3 regions of the Paenibacillus sp. OAS669 genome follow, and region 1 is predicted to be linked to each of the others. Evidence: riboswitches for the same ligand, from Rfam matches in the RefSeq annotation. Region 1 holds a riboswitch; each other region holds the start of a gene.
What was found. Region 1 has a riboswitch for cyclic di-AMP ahead of GGC63_RS08410 (KamA family radical SAM protein). Riboswitches for the same ligand answer to the same signal wherever they lie in the genome.
Positions count from the first base shown of each region.

Region 1 (3,278 bases):
TTTCATTTACTACATAATTTTTAATTACGTGAAACACAAAAGAAGACATCCTTGGCAGGATGCCTCCCCCCTATAAATCAACTGCTCAAGCTTCTCCCCCGCGGCATGTCGGGAAGCTCATTTACAGAGACAATAGCCTCTGATTTTTTCTTGGGCCGCTTCCAATACTGCTCGTTTCCGGGCAAATCATCGAACCAGGCTGCATCCTTGGGGCAGTCCATTATCATGAATTTTCCGTATTGATCTTCGCGGGACTGATGATATTTTAAATAAGCCTTGCCGTTCTCTATCGCCAAAATTTCGATTTTTCCGGACGTGTGGCTCATGGATAACCGGATTCTTTTTCCCAAGCCGGAGGTTCTTGCTTTAGCCTGCTCGACAATCCAGTACACCTCCTGCAGCGAGAGGACAAAATCGCGATTCCCCGCAACGGGACGATTAATAAAGAAATAATAAGGAGTCACGCCTGCCCACGAGAGCTTGTCGAGCAGCTCGGCCAAGACGGCCGGGTTATCATTGATTCCTTTAAGAATCGGCGTTTGATTGACGACGATAGCACCCGCCTGATGCAGCGCCTCGAAGCCCCGCTTGGCTTCAGGTGTAATCTCGCGAGGATGGTTGATATGAGCCATAATATAAATGCGCTTGTCGGCTGTGGAATATTGGCGAATGGTATCAAGCAGCGCCTCATCCTCATAAATTCGCATCGGATTAAACACGGGGATTTTGGAGCCCAGCCGTATAATTTGCACATGCTCGATGGCTCTTAGCCGTTCCAGGATAGAGGCAAGCTTCGGCGTAGCAAGAATCAGGCTGTCCCCGCCCGTTAGCAGCACATTGTTGATTTCGGGATGGGCGGCGATATAGTCCAGGCCCGGATTGACATCGGACATCGCTTCCTTGACATCGTTACGAAACAACCGTTTGCGGAAGCAGTACCGGCAATAGGCACCGCACACCTCCGATACGATGAGCAGCGCCGTCGTCTTATACTTATGCTGGCACCCGGGGACCACATAGTTCGTATCCTCGTCGGATGCATCCCAACGGCCGTATTCGGACAATTCCCCATCATTCGGAATGACCAGCTTTTTGATAGGATCGCTCGGGTCGCTCCAGTCTATCAGCTTCAGGTAATAATCGTTCACGCGAAACACGAACTTATCCGTTATTTGCTGCAGTTTCTTTCTATCCTGCTCCGGGATTTCCGTGATTTTGTTAATATCGGTAATATATTTCGGTTGCGGCATGGGGGATCCTCCTTGAATTGACAGATTGTTTAGGCTGCAGTGAACCTACTTTCCTGCGGGCTTGGCTTCCTCCTTACATTTTTGCCTGTACTAACTGAATGTCTGGCAGCATCCCTCCCTCGCTCTTAATATGTTTTTACCATAATGAGTAAAATTTTATAATTATTGGTTTCGATAACAACAAAAAGACCCGAGCAGCAACAGGGCCTTTGTACTTTAGACTGCTTGCATACAGTCCGGTACAACGCCGACTATCGCTCTATTCGGGTCCATTCAGCCAAAATAAAAAGACCCGAAACCACGGGTCAATGAATGCAATACAGCATGCATAAAAATTCAATTTGACCCATCCACTGCTGACGAGGTTAGCTGCCGGGCTCGGGAAAGATGGTTCCCTACATGCAAATCATGATTCGCCCCAAAAAGTGGTTCCCCCGCTTTCCGATGAATAAACCGGAAATTAAGCGTATTCTTATAATACACTACGGCTAGGGTTGAGTCAAATTGTATCAGGATAATTTTGGGATCGCAACGGCTTCATTGCTCTCCCAGTACAATATCCCACGGGGTACATTGTCCTAATGAAAAGAGGCAGCCCCGGCGATCGGGACTACCTCAAATGTACCGTTTAGTTCAACGTCTTCAAAAACCGCTTGGCCTGGCCGCCCGGCGTTTCGAATAACTCATACACATTGACCGATATCGGGAATTCGAACTGCTCGCTCTGAATATTATTCGTTACAATATTTTGAATGCCGCTGACCAGCCTCTGCGCTCCGGTAAAGCTTCCATCCGCCGTTCCCAGCACACGGCCCAGCTTGTCGACGACCTCAAAATGCAGCTTGGAGAAATTGGAATCGACCACCACATTTTCCGCCTGCTTGATCTCCAGCTCCAGCTTCATTTTATAGGAGTATGAGCTGTTGGTAGCCAGGTAGTTCGTGCCTACCGTGGAATTAACCAGCCTGATGTCAAAAGGATACAGCTGCATCGTATCGGAATCCGTCTCCTTCTGCAGCGCCGTTTGTACGGAAGCGACAGCGACTTTGTACGGAGCCGCCGTCTGGCTGTCGAGCAGCCTCAAGACAAGCCCCTCTCCCGCTTCGGTTTGCGGCACGTTAAACGCATAGCTTACGACATAGCTCAGCCCCGGATTCATTGAAGCGGATACCTCCGTCTGGCGAACACCGGAATAGGCTGCACCGCCGCTGCCCACAAGCTCCGCATCAAAGGCGGGTATCGGTATCGGCTTATCGCTTGTGCTGGTAAGGATAAACTTACCGACCGCCGTTTTGTAGCCTTCTCCCGGATTCTGGGTCATATGAAGCTCCATCAGCGACACCTGCGTATGATCCAGAATTTTGGAGAGAGGGTCTACCGCGATCGGTGTTCCCATAGCATAAGCCGATGACACAGCGGAACCGGCTTGATTCCCGTAAGGCAGCGAGACGGCCACTCTGCCGATGTCGATAGCGACTCCCGCTTTCCCGCTTGTTCCGGAAGCTTGAGAGCCGCTTGCCTGAGAGCTTGCAGGCAGGAACAGGTCGGTTGTCATAACGAGCAGCCGGGCCGGATTTACATTGCTTTCGAGCGGAATCGCAAAATGAATATATTGCTTCTCCCCGGGCTCCAGCCCGACCGCATCCTTTTCCGTCCTTACGCCGGTGTACGTCTTCTCTGCACGCGCATCGATTCGAAAATCTGGAATCGTTTCCCGCCCTCCGGCTGGATTCTCAGCCAAAAGCGTAACGACCGCTACGGGCCCTTTCTCCGTATTCTGTCTCTCATAACCGACCGGCGTATAGGTCAGGTCGGAGTTGATTCCAGGGATAGAGAAGGCTGTTCCCCACGCTAGTTCCTTGCCGGGAAGCGCGCTCCCGGTTGACGGGTACCATACTTCCGAGCCAAGCGGAAGACTCAGTAAGACGGTCTCCGCCTTAGGATAAGCATAAGGATCGACCTTCACAAAGGACAGTCCGGCAAGCTTCATTGAAGCCTTGCTGTCCACCGTGCTCATGTAGACCAGCT
Region 1 covers NZ_JADBDR010000003.1:79,112-82,389, reverse strand. Annotated here, with positions in the region: gene GGC63_RS08410 (KamA family radical SAM protein) at 78-1,250, opposite strand; cyclic di-AMP (ydaO/yuaA leader) riboswitch at 1,589-1,727, opposite strand; gene GGC63_RS08405 (hypothetical protein) at 1,879-3,278, opposite strand, start outside.

Region 2 (3,278 bases), on a different contig from region 1:
TCCGTCTTGGTGACTATCAGCAAGAGCTGGGACTGATTGATAGACGCTATGCACCCGCAGGTTTAGCGAAGGGCCCGGGAGGCGCAACACTTTATTGGCATGTAGACGATATATCCGCGGTTCTCGATAAGCTGTTGTCGATGGGGGTTGAGGAGCTCGAAGCGATGAAAGAGCGCGGCGGCGGCTTCATTACTGCCTCCGTTGTCGATCCGTTCGGCAACATTATCGGGATTATGAATAACCCGCATTTTGTGAAGGTGAGGGACTCCATAAGAGGAGAATAGCTTGCTGGAGGACATGTCTGCCTTTAAGCTCTTCTGCTTCGGAGGTCTACTAATATATATAAAAACAGGCTGCATAAGCAGCCCGCCAGGTTGTTGAAAAAAACTAACTTACGGAAAAATAGCAAATGGCTAGGTGGGGTATCCCTTGGAGGAGCGATAGCGTTCGCCTTTGTTTTCGGGAAATCCCCTCTATAAAGCGAATATAATCAAAAATTTCCCGAAAACAACAGCGACCGGAGGGGGATACCCCACTGGGGGTACCAAAGCTATTTATCCAATTTTCAGGTTTTTCAACAGACTCAAGCTGCGAAAAGCAGCCTGTTCCACCTTACAACGTAATAGCCTTGGCCCCTATGTACCTGGAGCCCCAATAAGAGCTGTACAGCGAATCAATGTGAACTCCGCGGGAATTCGTAGCCGAAATGAACTGTCCATTCCCCAAGTAGATTCCGACATGGGAGGCCCCCGCGAAGAATACCAGGTCGCCCGGCGAAGGGTTGGCAACGGAGACTCCTACCGTATCGTACATCTCATTCGAGGTTCTGGGGAGATCGATTCCCTGGTTAGCGGCAATGACAAAACGGACGAATCCTGAACAATCAAACCCGTTCGGAGTGCTGCCTCCCCATCGATAAGGAACGCCAAGATAGGCTTGGGCGAACTGCAGCATCGTATCCTGCTTCTTGGCTCTGTACCAGGCAGGGGCGTGGTACTTCCCATCCGCATCCACGATAGCGAGCTGATTGTCATTATCCCACTGCACTTTATAGCCGAGTGCTTCCGAAATGAAACGGAGCGGGATATATACGCTTCCCCGATCCATGCCGATCAAGGAAGTAACATCGATTTTTTTTCCATTGACAAGCACAAACGTATCCCCGGTTTTCAACTCCAGGGTCTGATTTCCCTTATTCATGGAGACACGAATTTCTTTTCCTTCCCTGGACCAGTTGATCTGGTATCCAAGCGCTTCCATCAGTGGACGGAACGGTACCTGAAGCTGGGAGTAGGTGTCCACGACAGGCTGCCCCTCAGGAAAGTTCACGATCGTATCATTAACCTGAATCTTGACTCCTTCATCCAAAGCTGAGGCATGGGCATGTACTCCGGCAAAGAGACTGCAAGAAATAAATGCAAACGAAAAAATAAGCTTTTTTCCAAAAAACTTCAAAACCTGATTCCTCCTAATTGCCTCCGAGGTTAGTTGACGGGTTAGGGAGAGGTTTTCCCTTATTCATCCAATAAACCGACGAATATTCACCCCAAAATAAGATGTCCCCCGTACAAGCACTTATGCTGTGCTGATTCGGCATTTTTTACTAAAAGCTGTCCATACATTGTATTCGTGAATCCATCGGCGAATCAGTGGGTAAGCTTCGCCAAACGCTCCATCATTTTCCGCAAAAAAAGGATAACTTTTCATGAGCAGTTACCAAGATACACCATAGGGGGCCAAAGTTAAAGGGACTTGCGGCACATTTTTGCATGGGAGCAAGACTTACGCTGAGGTAACTTAATATCCCCGGACTGCCTATCTTACCTAATATTGCGTACTGTTAAAAAAATCCAAGGAGCGGTATGATGAGAATGGGAAGTACCGCAGCACTCAAAATAAGGAGGTATGGGTTATGGAGTACACTTATTTAGGCCGTTCCGGATTGAAGGTGAGCAGGCTGTGCCTGGGAACCATGAACTTCGGCGTCGATACGGACGAATCGGAGGCTTACCGGATCATGGATGCGGCTGTAGATGCAGGGGTCAATTTTTTTGATACGGCGAATGTTTATGGCGGGCCGGGTGCGCGAGGGAGAACAGAGGAGATTATCGGCCGTTGGTTCGCTCAAGGCGGAGGCCGCCGGGAGAAGGTCGTGCTGGCGACCAAAGTATACGGAGATATGGAGGACCCGAATGACGGGCCTAATGCGGCCAGAGGGCTCTCTGCTTATAAAATTAGACGACATTTGGATGCTTCATTGAAGCGGCTTCAAACCGAACATATTGAGCTGTACCAGATGCATCACGTGGATCGCCATGCTGCGTGGGATGAGCTCTGGGAAGCGTTTCGCGTGTCTATTTATCAAGGCAAAATCGGCTATGTGGGGGCCAGCAATTTTGCAGGGCGCGATTTGGTGAAGGCTCAATATGAAGCCAAGAGCCGCCATTTTCTTGGGCTTGTGTCGGAGCAGCATAAATACAGCTTGCTGTGCAGATGGCCCGAGCTGGAGGTGCTCCCTGCGGCAGAGGAATTCGGGATCGGGGTTATCGCCTGGAGTCCTCTCGACGGCGGTCTTCTCGGCGGCAATGCGCTGAACCCTGCCCAAGGATCGCGCAGCGTCCGCATCCAGGCACGCGCCGAAGAGCGGCGCGGCCAGCTGGAGGTGTTCAGCAAGCTGTGCAAGGAGCTTGGCGAGAGTGAAGCCAATGTAGCGCTGGCTTGGACGTTAGTCCATCCGGCGATGACAGCGCCGATCATTGGGCCGCGGACGCTGGAGCAGTTCCAGAGTACGCTGCGTGTCACGGATATCAAGCTGGATGAGGATGTGCTGAAGCGGCTGGACGAGATTTTCCCCGGACCTGGCGGCGAAGCGCCTAAGGCGTATGCCTGGTAACATGGAATAGCCAATAATAAAAAAGCAGCGGCAAGCCAAGGACATGGCTTTCATGTCCGGCTGCCGCTGCTTTTTTTCATTCCATCATTTCATTAAAAATCAAAGTTGTCCGGATCCGGACCTACCCGAAGATCCTGATTCAATCGGTCTATTCGGTTCATATCATCGGCCGATAGCTCAAAGTCGAACAAATCCGCGTTTTCAATAATCCGCTGCTCTTTGGTGGATTTGGGAATCGTGATCACGCCATGCTGCAAATCCCAGCGCAGAATCACCTGGGCTACTGATTTGCCGTACTTCGCCGCGAGCTCTTGAAGGTCAGGATGATCCAGTAGCTGGCCCTGCATGAGAGGAGACCAGGCTTCCAGCTGTATGCCTTGCTCCT
Region 2 covers NZ_JADBDR010000019.1:88,944-92,221, reverse strand. Annotated here, with positions in the region: gene GGC63_RS30260 (VOC family protein) at 1-284, shown strand, start outside; gene GGC63_RS30255 (NlpC/P60 family protein) at 613-1,455, opposite strand; cyclic di-AMP (ydaO/yuaA leader) riboswitch at 1,459-1,606, opposite strand; gene GGC63_RS30250 (aldo/keto reductase) at 1,913-2,893, shown strand; gene GGC63_RS30245 (aldo/keto reductase) at 2,986-3,278, opposite strand, start outside.
Region 2: it holds a riboswitch for cyclic di-AMP, as region 1 does, so the genes downstream of both, GGC63_RS30255 (NlpC/P60 family protein) here and GGC63_RS08410 (KamA family radical SAM protein) in region 1, are expected to answer to the same signal.

Region 3 (3,278 bases), on a different contig from region 1:
ATTCCGCTGTATAGACGAGTGACAGAAACAGTAGGAACAAAATCATCATCGCCGAGAATAGAACCCAGCCCTGCTTCCGATTGCGTGCAAACCGTCCGTACGTGTACGGAAGGGCAGCCGCCAAAGACCACATTGACAAAATTTCAAGCACATTCGTCAAACCGCTCGGATTTTCAAAGGGATGAGCCGAGTTGACTCCGGAAAAGCCGCCTCCGTTCGTTCCCAGATGCTTGATGGATTCCAGCGAAGCTACAGGCCCGATAGCGATTTGCTGCCGGCTTCCCTCCAACGTGTTGACGCTTAAGGTCGGCTGCAGCGTTTGCGGCACATGAAGCGCTACAAGCACCATCGTGACCCCAATAGCGAGCGGGAAAAATACCCGGATATGCGCTTTGACAAAGTCTTCAAAAAAGTTTCCAATCGTCTCTCCCTTGCTCGTGATTCCGCGTATAAAAGCAATAGCTGCGCACAGCCCCGTCGCCGCCGAGGTGAACATCATCATCGTAATGACAGCCATTTGCGAGAAGTAGGATAACCCCGACTCCCCGCTGTAATGCTGCAGATTCGTGTTGGTCATAAAGCTGATGACCGTATTGAACGACAGCGTTTCTTCCATATTATCAATACCATTCGGGTTCAGCGGCAAATCGTTTTGAACCCGAAGGATGAGATAGCCGATTGCCACAAAGACGATATTCGTCAGGATGAAGCTTAGAGCATACGTCTTCCAGGTCATCCCTTGGCGGTTCTTCAGCCCTGTTACCGCATAGATTGCCTTCTCCACAGGAGCAAACCAGGTATCCGTACGATTGCCTTCATTGGAAAAGACGTGATATAAATAGGTCCCTAATGGTTTGACCAGCAGGACTAGAATGACAATCACGACGGTGATTTGCAATATTCCCATTGTCGTTTCCTCCTATGAATGCTGTCTTCGTCTGCTGAGCTTTCCTGAATGAAAGGCTCAGAATTTTTCCGGATGAATCAGGGCATAAGCCAAATAAATGAAGAGAAGCACGGTGATGGCAGCGATAACCATCATGATCTTTCGCCTCCTGTCTCCTCAACGACCCGATTGCACCAAGACAAAAAGCCGTAAAACAAAAGGTACGTTACTGCCAGCAGTACTACCATATATACATCCTGCATAGGAATGCCTCCGTCCGCATTAATTCATCAAGAAAGATACATCATGGCTTGAAGTATGAATGACATGGTCAGCTCCCAGACCTTTATAGACAAGCCGCGGATTCATATTATGCGTCACCACGCAAATTTCTTTGGATGTCCAGGTCCTGCATATTTGAATGAAGCGGCAGCACAAGTTCAAGGAGCTTTCAAATAAAAAGACTTTACCGATCGGAAGGTCAGGCAATAGCCATGACTCGCATTCCGACGTATCGATCCAAATCGTATGCTTTACGCCCAAGCTCTCTAGTCGCTCCTGCTCTGCCCGGCTGTTCGTAATTGCTGCGAACGGAATGCCTTTGGACAGCAGCAGCCGGATAAATCCTTCCCCGGTTTTGTTGGGCGCCGATACAAGAATAAATTCTTGAGCGGCGTTCATCTTCACATTCCTCCTAATCTCTCAAGAGAAGGCAGCAGGATCAGGGCACAAAAAAAGAAGCCTGCGAAAAGAGGTGAACTCTTCTCGCGGCTTCTTAAAGCACAGCCATAGCTGTACCTAAGCACACGATCATCGTTGCCTCTCTCGATACGCTTACGAGGTTAGCTGCCGGATTCGGGCGTGAGAGTCGCCCTACCTGAAATTTCAGGATTCACCCCATGAGCCGGTAAGCTCGTTGGTTCCCCCGTTCCTTACTTAGCACTAAGGATTCAGCGATACATTGCAAGGTCATATTCATCAAGTTTTATGGAAACATTCCATATCGTTTTTCAATAGAAAACGCAAGAAGACCACAGAGGCTTAAGCCCTGTGGTCGTTAATAGCGATCACAAGCTTCATCATCCTCTCTCCATAGACCCTTTGAACTTCTGCATAGCGAAGTTAGAAGTCTGTTCCACGCTGACGAGGTTAGCTGTCGGATTCGGGCGGTGAGAGTCGCCCTACCGGCAGGCGCAAGCTAGCTTTGCACCCTTCGGATTCACCCCAAGCGATATGCGGACGGCTCTCACACCGAACGGATATCACTGTGTTGGTTCCCCCGCTTTCCTATAGAAGGAAATTAAGCGATCAGAATTTGGAAACATTGTTTTTTCAAATCATGAATTGTATATTACGCCAGTTGCCCTTAACTGTAAAGAACACTTGGGAGACTTGTGCGATGAAATTACACCAACGGCCAGGATGGCAACGCTTACTTTACATGCGATCTCCAGATAACTGCTTCCTGCTCACTCTATCTCCATTTTTCACAAATTGATTCCCTTTGATTTCCTGCGCTTCGGCACCCTCTTTATCCAAAATGCACTGAGCTAAAGCCAACCGTTTTTCTCTGCAATGCTGATTGCGTCAATCCGGTTTTTGGCTTCGAGCTTTTGCTGAAAGAACAAAATGTAGTTCCCACGCAGCAGCTTACACGGTAAAATTATACAGGATCATCAATTATTCATAAAAGAACCGGGGATTCCTCCCCGGTCAAAACCTTTTATTTTCAGCTCCAACTGCTCGTTGTATCATTCATGAAGAACTGGAACGTAATGTTAAAACGATCTTTCACTATTCCGAAGCACGGACTGAATTCAGTTTCCTGCAGCGGGAATATCACTTGCCCTTTTTCACTCAATTTAGTAAACATTTCTTTAATCTCGTTTTGCTGCGTCGCTGTAATGCAAATATTCACCTGATCTCCGATTACATAAGGTTGCCCCGGAAAGATATCAGCGACCATCAAATCATTTTCACCGGTTTGCAGCACGGCATGGGAAATGCGGGTTTTCACCTCTTCAGGTAAACCATCGGCATCCTTGCCTTCCCCGTACGTAGTTTTGAACAGTAATTTCGAGTTCAACGCTTCCTGGTAAAACTGAATTGCTTCCGCAGCTTGTCCATCCAGCATAATAAACGACGTTGAGCGCATTGACATTCCAACATCTCCTTTTAAATGAAATTGTCCAATTTTGGTTGTTTTGGACTTGATTAGCGTCATATCGCACAATAGTGACAATACTTGTCGCAATACACGAAATGGAGTTTATAATGGCAAAGTCCAAACGACTGATCGAGATTATGATGATCATCAACAAAAAGAAGTCTTTCAACGCCAAAGAGCTTGCCGATGAATTTGGAGTTTCCACGCGGACGATTATGCGGGATA
Region 3 covers NZ_JADBDR010000016.1:150,745-154,022, forward strand. Annotated here, with positions in the region: gene kdpA (potassium-transporting ATPase subunit KdpA) at 1-907, opposite strand, end outside; gene kdpF (K(+)-transporting ATPase subunit F) at 965-1,042, opposite strand; gene GGC63_RS27930 (hypothetical protein) at 1,169-1,567, opposite strand; cyclic di-AMP (ydaO/yuaA leader) riboswitch at 1,702-1,852, opposite strand; cyclic di-AMP (ydaO/yuaA leader) riboswitch at 2,010-2,203, opposite strand; gene GGC63_RS27935 (VOC family protein) at 2,616-3,047, opposite strand; gene GGC63_RS27940 (YafY family protein) at 3,161-3,278, shown strand, end outside.
Region 3: it holds a riboswitch for cyclic di-AMP, as region 1 does, so the genes downstream of both, GGC63_RS27930 (hypothetical protein) here and GGC63_RS08410 (KamA family radical SAM protein) in region 1, are expected to answer to the same signal.